Desulfomonile tiedjei DSM 6799: one gene and its partner. The protein of the gene in region 1 binds, or shares a complex with, the protein of each later gene. Links are inferred from orthologs where the notes say so. Each region holds a gene or a part of one and is shown on either strand. Other genes may lie near its edges.

What was found. Proteins that work in one complex are often made in the same cells at the same time.
Region 2: the proteins of mnmG (region 1) and mnmE are in contact, whole or in part, in a solved structure (PDB 9HIP), measured with the Escherichia coli proteins. The link is inferred for Desulfomonile tiedjei DSM 6799 from one-to-one orthologs.

Annotation. Positions count from the first base shown.
Region 1 is NC_018025.1:3,110,903-3,118,898, reverse strand. Bases 2,813-5,729 are described here. They hold mnmG (tRNA uridine-5-carboxymethylaminomethyl(34) synthesis enzyme MnmG), read left to right. Parts: upstream 2,813-3,286; coding sequence 3,287-5,173; downstream 5,174-5,729. Other genes in these bases: DESTI_RS28870 (LUD domain-containing protein), read right to left, coding at 5,210-5,713; DESTI_RS13055 (hypothetical protein), read right to left, coding at 2,813-2,915. Outside these bases: DESTI_RS13070 (cytochrome c biogenesis ResB family protein), read right to left, coding at 1-695; DESTI_RS13065 (hypothetical protein), read right to left, coding at 864-1,328; DESTI_RS13060 (LOG family protein), read left to right, coding at 1,695-2,351; more of DESTI_RS13055, read right to left, coding at 2,457-2,812; DESTI_RS28865 (HD domain-containing phosphohydrolase), read right to left, coding at 5,748-6,992; DESTI_RS13035 (cyclic nucleotide-binding domain-containing protein), read right to left, coding at 7,210-7,996. UniProt on the Escherichia coli protein: NAD-binding protein involved in the addition of a carboxymethylaminomethyl (cmnm) group at the wobble position (U34) of certain tRNAs, forming tRNA-cmnm(5)s(2)U34.
Region 2 is NC_018025.1:4,596,236-4,601,765, reverse strand. What follows is about bases 969-3,804. They hold mnmE (tRNA uridine-5-carboxymethylaminomethyl(34) synthesis GTPase MnmE), read right to left. Parts: upstream 3,150-3,804; coding sequence 1,788-3,149; downstream 969-1,787. Other genes in these bases: jag (RNA-binding cell elongation regulator Jag/EloR), read right to left, coding at 3,754-3,804; DESTI_RS19565 (acetyl-CoA carboxylase biotin carboxylase subunit), read left to right, coding at 969-1,391. In the rest of the region: more of DESTI_RS19565, read left to right, coding at 1-968; more of jag, read right to left, coding at 3,805-4,569; membrane protein insertase YidC, read right to left, coding at 4,583-5,530. UniProt on the Escherichia coli protein: Exhibits a very high intrinsic GTPase hydrolysis rate. Involved in the addition of a carboxymethylaminomethyl (cmnm) group at the wobble position (U34) of certain tRNAs, forming tRNA-cmnm(5)s(2)U34.

The DNA of each region.
Region 1 (7,996 bases):
TTGGGTTCTCCGCTGGGATACCGGGTCAGAGAAAAGGCCGTCACAGAGATGGCAAAGGGAAGTGTTTTGGTTTCTCCCGAATTCAGCGAGAATTGCTGTGCGGATGAGCCTTCCTTTATCAAAACATGTCCGCGGTATCCGTAAAAAAGACCTATGACACCACCCAAGAGGATCACAATTATAGCTATGTGGATAAGGGGAAATCCAAGGAGATATATTCGATCTTTAATCCACACGAATTCATCGCTTTTTGCCGAGCGCTCCGGCTCACGATTCATGAATGTATTCAGTTTGGGAAGCAGAATTTCGATGAGCTTCGCAGGGGACCTGGTATCAGCTAGCTTAAGGCTAAAGGTACTTCTTCGGGATCTTCCTTTCCACTCACCAGGGATTGCCGGGAGTCTCTCAATTAAGCACCCGAGGAGGTTTAAAGACAGGAGAACCAGCAAGAAAGAGAACCACCAGCTCCTGTACACATTGTTCAAGTCCAATATCACAATCAGTCTGGACGAGAATGAAGTAACCGGACCTATCTCATGTGTCTGAGGAACAATGGTTCCGACAACCGAGCCTGCTGCAAGGAGAAAAAGAAGAACAATAGTGGTCCGGGCGGATGTGAAGAACCCGCCGATACTGGATATGATGGAACCCTTCTCCTCAGTGGAAGAAGAATTCCCCGCAACTCTTCCCTTCATATATGGATCGTCTCCCCTAACGGATGAATTCGTTTACTTTCGGAACTGCAACGCCCTTTTGCATTTTTATGAGCGCGCGGCTTTACTCCCTGAAGTTATATCACTTTTGTCCGAACACAACAAACCTTCACACCCTATGAAACGTGCAGAAAATGACGATTAACCATGTTACCGGGGTATGGACGATTCCTCCTGCCGGGTGTTCACCAAAGTATGGTCCTGGATAAACCTGTCGAGGAACCCTTCAAGGACAGCACGTACACGACCGGGCACTTCCGTAATTACGGAAAATCCTACGGACCCGAGTTCCCAGGTCGCTGCACTCGTGGAGACAGTAGCCTCGCGAACAATTGAGACCTCTTGTCTCAACTGTAAATCGAGAGAATAAAAATGACCGGCGAGAAACTTTATCGTATTGATGCTTACGTAAAGCCAGGGGTGATCCGCCGAGGCACGCCATTCTTCATCAGTCAGGATCTTTATGTCTGTGGCAGAAAGCTTCGATTCCACAAGAGACTTAAGGTCGTTTGCGGTCAGACCGTCAGCTTCTATATCGGCTTTCAATGTTTCGACGATTACGAATACCCCCTCCAGCCCGTGAAGGGTTTCCCGAGTGTATTCCGTCAGATCCATGCATAAGCCTCTTTCCCACCGTACTTTGGTACGGAAGAGATTTCCCCGTTCCAGACGGCAAAACATGTGGCCGGTCAGTATCACTCCTCATACATCAATACCGAGATATCTGCAAGCATTCGCAGATATCGACTATCGAGGTAGAAGGAACCGGTGCTAACGGAACACTGGTGATCTGAATGGATGCGTTCGCCACCCGACACATAGGGAAATGCGCCTGAAACGGTGAACGCGGATTTATGAAAGCTCTCGTAATTCCAGCCTTTAAAGGTTGACAAGCCCCGAGGACGATTCTAGAATCGACTCGGTGATTTCTCAAGTCTTCCCTCTCTTTATTACACAAGCCCCTGCAAAAAGAAGGTATTCATGAACGATAAGCAATACGTCATCGACGATCTCAGCGCCAACGAAAGCTGGCGCATTTTCAGGATAATTTCGGAATTTGTCGACGGGATAGAGCACTTGCAGGAAATATATCCGGCGGTTTCCGTGTTCGGCTCTGCCTCCATCACCGAATCCAGCCCTGTATACGAATTGGGGAGAAAAGTCGGTCGCCTGCTGGCGGAAAGCGGCTTCTCCGTAGTAACGGGAGGAGGTCCCGGCGCTATGGAGGCTGTCAATCGAGGCGCATTCGAGGCCAAAGGTAAATCGGTCGGTCTCAATATCCAACTCCCCAGAGAACAAACAGCGAATCCCTACACGAGCATCAGCATCGATTTCCGGTACTTCTTTGTGCGGAAGGTTATGTTTGTCAAGTATGCGGTCGCATACATTATTCTTCCCGGAGGATTCGGAACTATGGATGAGATGTTCGAAGCTCTCACTTTGATTCAAACGAATCGCATAAAGCCGTTTCCGGTAATTCTATTAGGAAAGGATTACTGGAAGGATCTCATCTCATGGATCAAGAAAACCATGTTAATGAAGCATCGTATGATCTGCCCTGACGACATGGAACTGCTTCAGTGTGTTGACGATCCTGCCGCTGCAGTTGCAGCTATAAAACGTATCGTCATATTGTGAGGGATTGTAAGGAGAAATTGTGCAGAGTAGGGCAGGTGGTATGAAGAATTCGGAGGAAACCAGAGGTTCCCTCCGCACTGAATTACTATTCCCCCAAATCAGATCTCAATTGTATCCCATGGGACCGTATCCGAAGGCCGGTGCTTTCTGCATAGGACCAGGTTTGCATTTGGTCACCGGAGGCGGACCGCACGGAGGTGCCAGGGGCATACATCCCTGAGGTGCACAGAAATTCTGCTCGCACTGTTTCTTGGAAAAAGCGCTGCCAATCATTCTGAAAGGAAACGTGATAACAGAGAACAATTTTGCAATCGGGTTGAAACCTTCCTCAGGTCCGCATGAAGGCGGAGGACAGGGCTGAGGGAAACAGCCCGCCATGGGCCGCGGACCAGCCATAGCAGGACCCGCCATTGGAGGCATCATGCCCGGAGCCGCATTTCCGTAAACAGGCACTTTCAATGGTGGCGGACACACTCCCGGGCCACAATAGGATGCCTGAGCAGAAGCTATTATGAGGAACGGGAACACCAACACAAGACCAACGCATATGAGTCTGTAAACCATACCCATACTCCTTTGAAAAAAAGATAAATAAACCAATCTGTTTTCAAACTTTATAAACCTACATTATCATTTTTGAGGTAAGTGGTCAATACAAAGGAGCCTGAATCTGGGAGGATAATTCGTTTAAGTGATAAAAAACATGAGTTCGATTTCGACATCAACTTTAAGCTTTGTTGTGTTTGATACAAAAATAATTTAATGCATATGGCAACTTGTATCAATATGCTAAAGTAGTTTATTAACTATTTGACGGCTCCACGAGCAGCGCGCTCTCCACTTGCCCAGCCTCTATTTTGTCCACTTGATCCTGGCGCATGATACCGTATACTTGTACCTCAATTCTCGAATGGTTCATGGTGCGAGGACATTTCATGTGTGCTCAGGATGTAGATATCATTGTCGTGGGAGCCGGTCATGCCGGGTGCGAGGCGGCTCTGGCGTGCGCCCGGATTGGGCTTTCCGTATGGATGTACACCCTCAATGCCGATACCGTGGGGCTGATGCCCTGTAATCCATCTATTGGAGGGCTGGGAAAAGGACACCTGGTCAAGGAGATCGATGCACTCGGCGGAGAAATGGGCAGGGCGGCAGACGCCTCTTGTATTCAATATAAGATCCTCGGTACCAGTAAAGGTCCTGCGGTGCAGGGATCCCGGATGCAATGCGATCGACTCGATTACTCCCTGGCGATGAAATCGGCAGTCGAACGAGAATCGAATCTTTTGATACGGCAGGAAATGGTTGAACGATTGCTCGTCCGGGACAATCGATGCATAGGCATAATCGAAAGGTCCGGATACGAAGTAACTTCACGTGTGGTGATCCTCGCGACCGGGACATTTCTGGACGGAACCATCCACGTGGGAAACGTATCGTACGGTGCAGGACGTTCCGGCGAATTCCCGGCGAGGGAACTCGCGTTGCACCTGCAAAGCCTTGGACTGCCCCATGGACGTTTCAAGACAGGCACGCCGCCTCGAGCCAAAGGTTCCACAATAGATTTTGCGGCTATGGAGAAGGACTCGGGAGATGAACATTTCAGTCCTTTTTCTCTCCGTACAGCCCGGATCGACAGGCCCAGACGGTCTTGTTACAAGACCTATACTTCACCCAGGACCCACGAGATCGTAGCTGGAAATCTTCTGAAATCACCGTTGTATTCGGGGATTATTCAAGGAACTCCGGCTCGGTATTGTCCTTCCCTGGAGGACAAGGTCGCGCGATTTCCTCATCGCGAGAGACATCCTATTGTAGTGGAACCTGAAGGACTCCACACGTCGGAAGTGTATTTAAAGGGGTTGGGAAATTCCTTACCGCCGGAAATCCAAGTAGACCTGGTCCGGTCGGTTCCGGGATTGGAGAACGCGGAAATCGTCAGGCCCGCGTACGCCATAGAATACGATTATATTCATCCGACTGCGCTAAAATCTACGCTCGAGACCAAACTCATCCAGGGCCTGTATCTCGCCGGCCAGATCAATGGAACTTCCGGGTACGAGGAAGCTGCAGCACAGGGATTGTGGGCCGGAATCAACGCTGCTCATTCCGTGCTGGGACGAGAGCCTTTTCTTCTGGACAGGTCCGAATCGTACATGGCCGTTATGGTGGACGATTTAGTTACCCGAGGCGTAAATGAACCGTACAGAATGTTCACCTCCCGATCTGAATATCGCCTGCTTTTGCGGGAAGACAATGCTTCGGAAAGGCTTATGAAGAAGGGAGTCTCACTGGGGCTGATCCCTGAATTCATGGGCAACGAGCTGGATGAGCGAATGCGTGAGGTGGAGTCTCGCATCGAATTCCTGGACAGCGTGCGAGTGACGCCCGGTGGACAGATCAACGATCTCATTATGTCCAGGGGAGGAAAAGAACTCCGGGAAACGATCTCAGGAAACAAGCTGTTGAAACGGCCCGAAATAATGCTCGAGGATCTGATGAATCTGGGAATCCTTCCTCTTGTCATCGATGTTCGAGTAGCCAAACAGATTGAGATTCAAATAAAATATCAAGGATATATCGAGCGGCAGAACAGGGAAGCCGCGCAATTCAGGCGAATGGAAAAGGTGCTCGTCCCGGAAGACATGGACTATGAAGCCATCCCCGGACTTTCTCGCGAACTCCAGGAAAAACTGAAATCCGTGCAGCCCAGATCCCTTGGGCAGATTTCCCGTGTTCCGGGGGTGACACCAGCAGCATTGACCGCTCTTATGGTGAGGATAAAACAGAGAAGTACCGTACAGAATCGAGAGGCCGTATGAAGAATCTTCAACGTTTTGAGTGTGGAGTCCTTGGGCTCAATCCTCGTTAAACACGATAATGCTCAGTCGCTCGGGGCCGTGAACACCGATGGTAAGAGTCAATTCGATATCTGCAGTACGACTGGGACCGGTTTCCAGGGTGATGTTTGTGGGCAAGGGTGAGCTGCCTGCGCCAAAGAAGTCATCTAGTTTATGGTAAATATTACGTGACGAGACCATGGCAATATGGTGTGCCGGGAGCAATCCAGCCTGTACGGTCGAGCCGTTTTCACTAGTACAAATCAGGCTTCCGGTTTCGGCGATAGCTCCGCGAACCTCTTCAATGCATACCGATGCTTCGCGATAATTATCAGTCAAGCGATCCTGAGGAATCGATACGGCCTTTTCTTTTTCCGTGATCCTCGGACAATAGACCGGTCCGTCATTTTCAACAAGCTGTGCAATGATATTGTTTAATTCTTCGTAGCTGTTCACAACCACGGGGTCGGCGGCCGTATTGGCTGCGGTTTCCGTGAAGATTTTTACCAGGTATTCGGTCACGATGTGCCTCGCCTTGGGTCGGTTTTCATTGCAACTATATTGAGGCCATAGTCTCCGAGAAATCGGATCCTGTCAACGGTCCCGCTATTGCGTCGCGAATAATGTGGAACTCCTGCTGTACATCGGAAAAAGCGTCCACCAATCCGGGATCGAAATGATTTGCCCGGCCCTCCTGAATGATCAGGCTGGCTTCTTCGTGGCTGAAAGGTCTCTTGTACCGTCTCTCCGAGGTTAGGGCATCATATACATCGACGAGCGACACGATTCTGGCTGAAAGAGGTATTTCCTCTCCCTTCAATCCATACGGATAGCCGGTACCATCCCATTTTTCGTGATGGTAATAGGCGACCTCCATGCCTAACGACAGGAAGCTTTTTTCGCCTAGTGTCGTGACTGCTTCTTCCAGAGCTTTGCCTCCGAGAAGAGTGTGGCGTTTCATTATCTCTCGTTCCGTCACCGTGAACAGCTCATGCGACAACAGGATAGAATCCGGCATGGCCACTTTCCCGATGTCGTGGAGCACAGCGGAGCGTATCAGGTCGGTAGTATAGTGATCGGTAACGATATCGCGGTATTGATGCATGTCGGAAAGCCGATTACAGAGAATTCTGCAGTATTTCTGAATGCGAATCAGATGCGAGCCGGTTTCGGCATCTCTGGATTCGGCCAATTTGGCCAAAGAAAAGACCGCCATATCCTGGGTCGTCTGGACTTGCTCCAGGAGCTTGAGGATTTCCTCTTGCCGGAGAATTTCTTCAGTAACGTCCAATCCCACACCGAGAATGCCCTGAACTTCACCGTCCGTGTCGATCATCGGGGACAGTGCCAGTGAGATGATAAGGGTGCGGCCGTCTTTGGTGAGTTGCTGCATGTTTCCGTGTACTGCTCCGCTCTTGGTACGGATCACAGTGCGAAGCTGTTCCACGGTTTCTGTGCTAAGAGCATCGGGAGGGTACAAACGAGTGATCTTGCTCCCTATCATCTCATCTGATGAATATCCGAAGATGTTCTGCGCGCCCGTATTCCAGAAGAGCACGTTTTGATCCAAATCCGTGAGCACTATTGATACGAGTGTCGAGCTATCGAGAATTCCCTGGAGAAAATCTTTTGTGCGGATCGCTTCCAGAAATTTTCGCCCGAATTCCGTCGCCGGTTGCGGGCCGACCTCGTGCTTGCCCGGTATAAGCGTAGATGCTATCTGATTCTCGAGTTCGTTTATCTTTCGCCGTAAAGCGCGAATCTCCTGTACAAGCTCTTCCTTGGAATTGTGCCGATCCATGCACTTCTCCGCGTGAATTTCTTGAAAGGGAATGTTTGGTCCGGATACGTTTGTTCAACGTACATTGATGGAATTTTGTACGAAAGACAAGTTTAAAAAGAAGACCAAAATTCCAAAGGAATGGTAGAGCAGAGGAGGAATGCAAGAAAAACTATCGGATTTCGGCACGGTTGAACGCAAGCTGGTGGAAATTAGCGATTCCGGAAATCCAAAAGGCTCAATAAGCAACCTGCCGGAGCTTCATAGTAAAGAATCTGCACAGATTTATTCCGATTTGCGGATAAACTTTCATGATTTCCTGGAATTGATGATGTCGCAACACATATGCTTCGGTAACGACATCCGCCACGCACGTTGCGTTCGGAGGCATGCGGGTGAACAGGCTTAATTCTCCAAGGAATGCTCCTTCGCCAACTGTGGCTTTCGCCTTCTGTTCGTCTGTGCCGTATTTCTCGTAGATAGTTATCTGTCCGGAAACAATAAGATAGATGGAGGAGTTCTCTTCTCCTTGCTTGATAAGGACTTCTCCCGGTGAGAACGTCTCAACGGAAATCACCGAGGAGATCGCATGCAGTTCGCGAACACCCATCCCTTCAAAAATAGTGAAAGTCCTGAGTTTATTGATTTTGTCGATTATGTCGGGCATGGTTATGTCCTCGTGGAGAATGCGCTTCAAAGCGTAATCAGCAATATCGCGAACATGGGGTTGGTCGTCGCTGAGCCTGGATTCAACAACCGGCAAGAAGGAGTATTCGGGCATCTGCTCGGCAATCACGAAGAGCGCCAGCATACGGGTAATTGGATCGTCCGATTCCACCAGAAAAGTAACAACTCTTTCAGGAGTTTCTTTGCGCACAAGCGGAAAGAGCTTTCTGCCTTCCTCGATTTTTTCATTTAAGGGAATGTCTTCAATAAGCGGAATGAGATACGGACTCAATTCCTTTTGTATGGAGTTCTCTACCAGTTCGACCGCAATAGAAGCGGACTCGGACTTAAGTGCCTGG
Region 2 (5,530 bases), 1.5 Mb from region 1 along the record:
GCAATGTGATTCATCTCGGAGAGAGAGAATGCTCCATTCAGCGGCGTTACCAGAAGATTATCGAGGAGACTCCTTCTCTTGCGGTTGATGCGACTCTCCGGAGCAAAATGACTGAGGTAGCATGCAACCTCGCAAGAGAGGCCGGTTACTCCAATGCCGGAACAGTGGAGTTCATCCTTGGCCCGGATGGTGCGTTCTACTTTTTGGAGATGAATGCGCGACTCCAGGTGGAGCATCCGATCACAGAGATGGTGACGAATCTGGATCTTGTCGAGCTGCAGATTCGTATTGCGGCAGGCGAGCCGTTACCGATGCAACAGAAGCAGGTAGCGTTCAAAGGATGGGCTATTGAAGCTCGAGTATGCGCCGAGGACCCGTCCAAGGGTTTTGTCCCCACAACGGGTATGGTCACTCGGTACGCATTGCCCAGTGGTGAGAATATCCGTGTAGACAGCGGCATCCAGGCGGGGAGTGCCATCACCATTTACTATGACTCGCTGCTCGCAAAAGTGGCCGCGTGGGGCACAAACCGAGAAGAAGCCAGGACAACTCTGGTGAAAGCTCTGAACGGGTACCATATCGAGGGAATCACAACCAACGTGGATTTCGTAAATGCGGTAATCAATCATCCTGCTTTTGTTAACGGGAATTTGTCTACGCGTTTTATCGATGAGCATTTTTCCGGATCGGAGTTCGACCGTGAGCCGAATCTGGAGCACCTTCGCTACATGACCATTGCTTCCGTCCTGGTGTACCATTTTCGTCAAAGCCTTATGAAGGAATCTTTGAAGCACATGAGACCGCTGGTCGGCGGAATACCGGCTCTCAAAGAATCACATGATTATGTCGTAAACGTAGGGGACCATGTCTTTCCGGTCAGACTTGGAGGCGACCCGCAAACCCACAACTGGAATGTCACCGTGGACGGTCACGAATACGACGTGATCACGCCGGAATTTGAGTATTATCGCCGTCGCCTTGTCCTGAGGATCGATGGCTCCTCGCACATGTTCAGGCTTCAGTACGACGAAAATCACATCAAGGCATTTTTCTGCGGTATCGTGCGACTTTTTGAAATCTATACCCCTGCTGAATGGAAGCTTGCTCCCTACATGTTGAGGAACCGAGAAGAGATTACGGAAAACGAGCTCAAATGCCCCATGCCCGGCCTCGTTACGGCAGTGAATGTCAATGAGGGAGACTACGTGCGTAAAGGCCAGGAGCTTATCCGGCTGGAATCCATGAAAATGGAAAGCAGTGTTGCCTCCCCGTGTGAAGGAACAGTTGAGCGTATCTTGGTCTCTCCGGGGCAAACGGTGGATACGGATGAAGTCCTGATTCTGTTTGGCACTCCGGCTTCTCCTGCGGGAAGATCCGAAGAAGCCCGTTAGAGCGAACAAGGCCAAAGAGGTGCAATCTTGTTGTTGAGAGCGATGCCACTGTAGAGTAGGTCTCGGAGCTTGTTCCAAGAGTCGAAATTTGTCCCCGGATCGTGGCACGAAGTTCTCATTATATTCTCGGCCGTATTGTAGGGGCGGACCTGCGTGTCCGCCCAAATAAGGGCAGACGCATAGGTCTGCCCCTACCAAAGAAGGAGAATCGTGGCACGATTGTTATGCATTGGAGAATCTTGAGACAATCTCTCCTTACCGATCCATTTTATCGATATCATTGATCATATTGAACACGTGCCGGCACGGAGGCACGGCACCTACCAACACTCTTTTTTCTGAATCAGACATTAGTTTTGGCGCTTACTATAATTAGACGAATCTGCAAATAACCAATTACTTGCCTATACAGAATCTCTCAAAAATACGGTCGAGAATCCCGTCATCTGCCCTTTCTCCGGTAATTTCTTCCAGGTACTCAAGTGCTTTCTTGAGTTCCAGAGCAATAATTTCCGGAGCCATGCTCCTCGTATGAAGCCCATCCAGGACAGCTTTCACGTGCTGCTCCGCGGAAGCAAGCGGCTGAACACACCAGGAACTCAGGAGACTACCCGCATCAGACGAGAAACGTGCGCTGCCCGTCATTCGAAGCTGTTCCTCCAGGTCTTGGATTCCGAAGCCCGTCTTTGCACTTATGGGAATCGCAGTGCTCTGAAGAAGCGGATGGCCGGGATCGATGACGAGACCGAGATCGGCTTTATTGAGAACGGTAATCGACGCTTTTTCGCGACAGGTGCAAAGAACTTTTTCGTCTTCCTGATCAAGAGGAGCGGAACCATCCAGTACAACGATGGCAATGTCGGCGTTATCGATGCGTTGCTGTGTCCTGAATATGCCTTCTCGTTCGATTGGGTCAGGCTCTTGTCTCATTCCTGCCGTATCGCACAGGAGGAACCCCATTCCATTCAACACCAGAAAATCATCCACAGGATCACGGGTCGTCCCGGGGTAGGGCGTGACGATGACGCGGTTCGAGCCCATAAGCGTGTTAAACAATGTCGATTTGCCCACATTGGGTTTTCCTGCGATCACCACACGTATTCCGTCGCGGTGCATACGGCTGGAATCCACGGAACGCTGCAGAGCGGTGAACTCCGATATTAAAGCGGCAAGTCGCGACTCAGGATCCGGAGCAGGATTTTCGTCATCTTCGTCAAAATCCATGTGAGCTTCAAGCTCTGCCAGGATATCCTTCAGAGTGGAAGCAATGTTTGCGATGCGCGACGACATGCCTTTGTCCAGGCGCAATCGGGCCTCTCGTGCTGCGCCTTCGGTCTTGGATTCTATGAGATCCACCACCGCTTCAGCTTGCAGCAAATCCAATTTGCCATTGAGAAAAGCCCGGCGCGTGAATTCACCTCTTTGCGCCATACGAGCGCCGGAAGCGAGGATCAGCCCGACTGCAGCATCCAATATCACGGGACTGCCATGAAGACTGATCTCCACCACGTCTTCCCCCGTGTACGAGCCAGGACCTCTCATAAAGACGGCAATCCCGTCATCGAGTATCCGGCCGTCTCTGTCGACAAGCTTCCCGTGGACGGCTGTTCGGTCATTGAACCCGTCGGCTGCGGTCGGCATGAAAATCTGTGTCAGAATAGGAAGAGAGTCGGGACCGCTCATACGTACCACGCCGATTCCCGAGTATCCCCGGGGTGTGGAAATGGCAACAATGGTGTCTGGTGTTGGCATGGTCATGTACAGGAGAGGTCTCTTATAGGATTTCTCAATCAAATATAGGAGTTGGAGGATATTTTCACAAACAGGATCCCCCAGTATTACTCTTGTGAATGCTAAATTGTATTAAACCCTTTCGCCAATAAATTCAATAAATCCTAGAGGTCCGCATAGACGCCGGCACCCCTACCAACCAGCCGGTAGTGGCCGTGCCTCCGTGCCGGCCAAAATTGGGTTCATAAAAGCGAATAGGTATTGAACCGATTCAGAATCAAGAAGGCAAACTCGGCATATGCGCTAACCCAGAGTCTCTTGGTCATTTGTTCCAGAGGAACAACTGATAATAGGCCGGCGATTCATCGCCGGTTGCTTGAGCAATTACAGGGATTTTGAGTCCCAGAGGGACGGCTGATCCACAGGAATCCCGGCAATAAATTACCGGGCTATTTCCTTTCGTCCCGTAGGGACGAAGATACGACAAAGCTGGTCCATATGGGCAAACCGGGAGACACTTCTTACAAGAAAAATTCCCCAAATCTTATCGCTCCGGACGCGCTCAGTGAGAACGCATGGAGACAAACGCGTTCGTACTATCAAGTGTCCAGGGTCCAGGGAAAACCGATGGTTAGCGTCTTCTCCGTTTGCTGGACATGCCTCTTCTGGGATAGACAATAATTCTTCGAAGAGCACCTTCTCCATAACTCTTGGTATAGACTTCTTTGTCTTCAGCGAGAATAAGATGAATGATGCGCCGTTCGTGGGGAGGCATGGGGTTGAAGGAAACCGGTTTCAGGGTCTTCTTGGCTTTTTGACTCATCTTGATAGCCATTTCCCTGAGATTTTCGGTTTTCCGCATCCGATAATTCTCGGTATCGACTACAACCTCGATCTTCTCACCGGCTGGGCTGTTCTTATTAATGATCTTGTTGACCAGAAATTGTAAGGCATCCAGAGTCTGGCCTTTCTTGCCGATGAGAAGTCCCGAACCATCTCCCTTGATGTCCAGGTACACGGCTCCGTTTACGATGGATGCGTCTATCTCCGTTTCAACGGGGATCCTTTTCAGTATTTCCTCAAGAATGGTCCGAGCTTCTTCGAGTGCAGCCGAATCCGCCTCAGTAATTACAGCTTCGGTTTCGGTTTCAGGTTCCAGGAATTCGCTTTCAGGCTCGCCGGCCTCTTCGAACACCTCTTCTCCAGGTTCCGCGGGTTCTTCAGGTTCCGGAGCGGGTTGAGGAACGGCATCCAGCACTTCTTTCAGTATGTCACGCCTGCGGACTCGTATCTTGGCATCCCGTTGTCCAACCAGTCCAAGGAAGCCCCTTGTGCTTTCTTCAAGTACTTCGATATCGAGAAGGGCCTCTTCAATTTTCAATTCTTCACAAGCCCGGGCTATAGCTTCTTTGACAGTCTTTCCAGTGAACTCGTAATAATCGGACATCAGATTTCCCCCCTCAATCGGCCATTTTATTGGTAATAATCTGCTGAGCAATCGAAAGCACATTGCTTACCAACCAGTAGAGGACCAGGCCCGAAGGAAAACTGAGAAACAAATAGGTGAAGACCACGGGCATGAGCAGCATCATCTTCTTTTGCGTTGGATCTCCGCCTGAAGGAGTCATCCACTGCTGAAGCACCATGGTTCCGCCCATGAGTATCGGTGTCACATAGTAAGGATCGGGCGCAGACAGATCGTTTATGCATAAGTAAATAGACGGGATGCACGTAAAATGGGCATGCCGAAGTTCGATGGCGTATGATAAGGCCTGGTACAGTGCTATAAAAACGGGCAGTTGCAGAAACATGGGCCAACATCCACCGAGCGGATTGACCTTCTGCTCGCGGAACAGTTCCATGGTGGCTTTGTTTATTGCCGCCTTGTCATCTTTGTATTTATCTCTAAGCTTTTGAATCTGGGGCTGAATATCCTGCATCCTCTTCATAGATTTCATGCTCTTATGGGTGAGAGGTATAAACAGGATCTTTATGATTATGGTCAAGATGATGATATCAATGCCGTAGTTTCCGGTGCCGGGTATTCGGATGCCGGCAATCGTAAAGCCCGAATGACTGAGCCTCAAGAACGCGATGAGGTACTCGGCCATAATGTCCAGTATTTTGTAATTACTATAGAAAAGAGCCTTCGACAGGTTGTCGCCTGCTGCAGTCAAAGCTTGCTGTTGCTTCGGTCCCAAGTATAATGCCAGTGCAGTGTTGACAGATTGACCCGCAGGAATATCCACCGCGCCAAATCGAGCCCAAATCTCTGCCACCGAATCCACCGGCTTGAACAGGGTTACTTTATTGGCGGGTTTATTCTTGAATACCAGAGACTTGAAGAAATATGCGTCTCCCAATCCTGACCATTCGACCTGGCCCGAAAGTTCCTCATCACCTTTGAT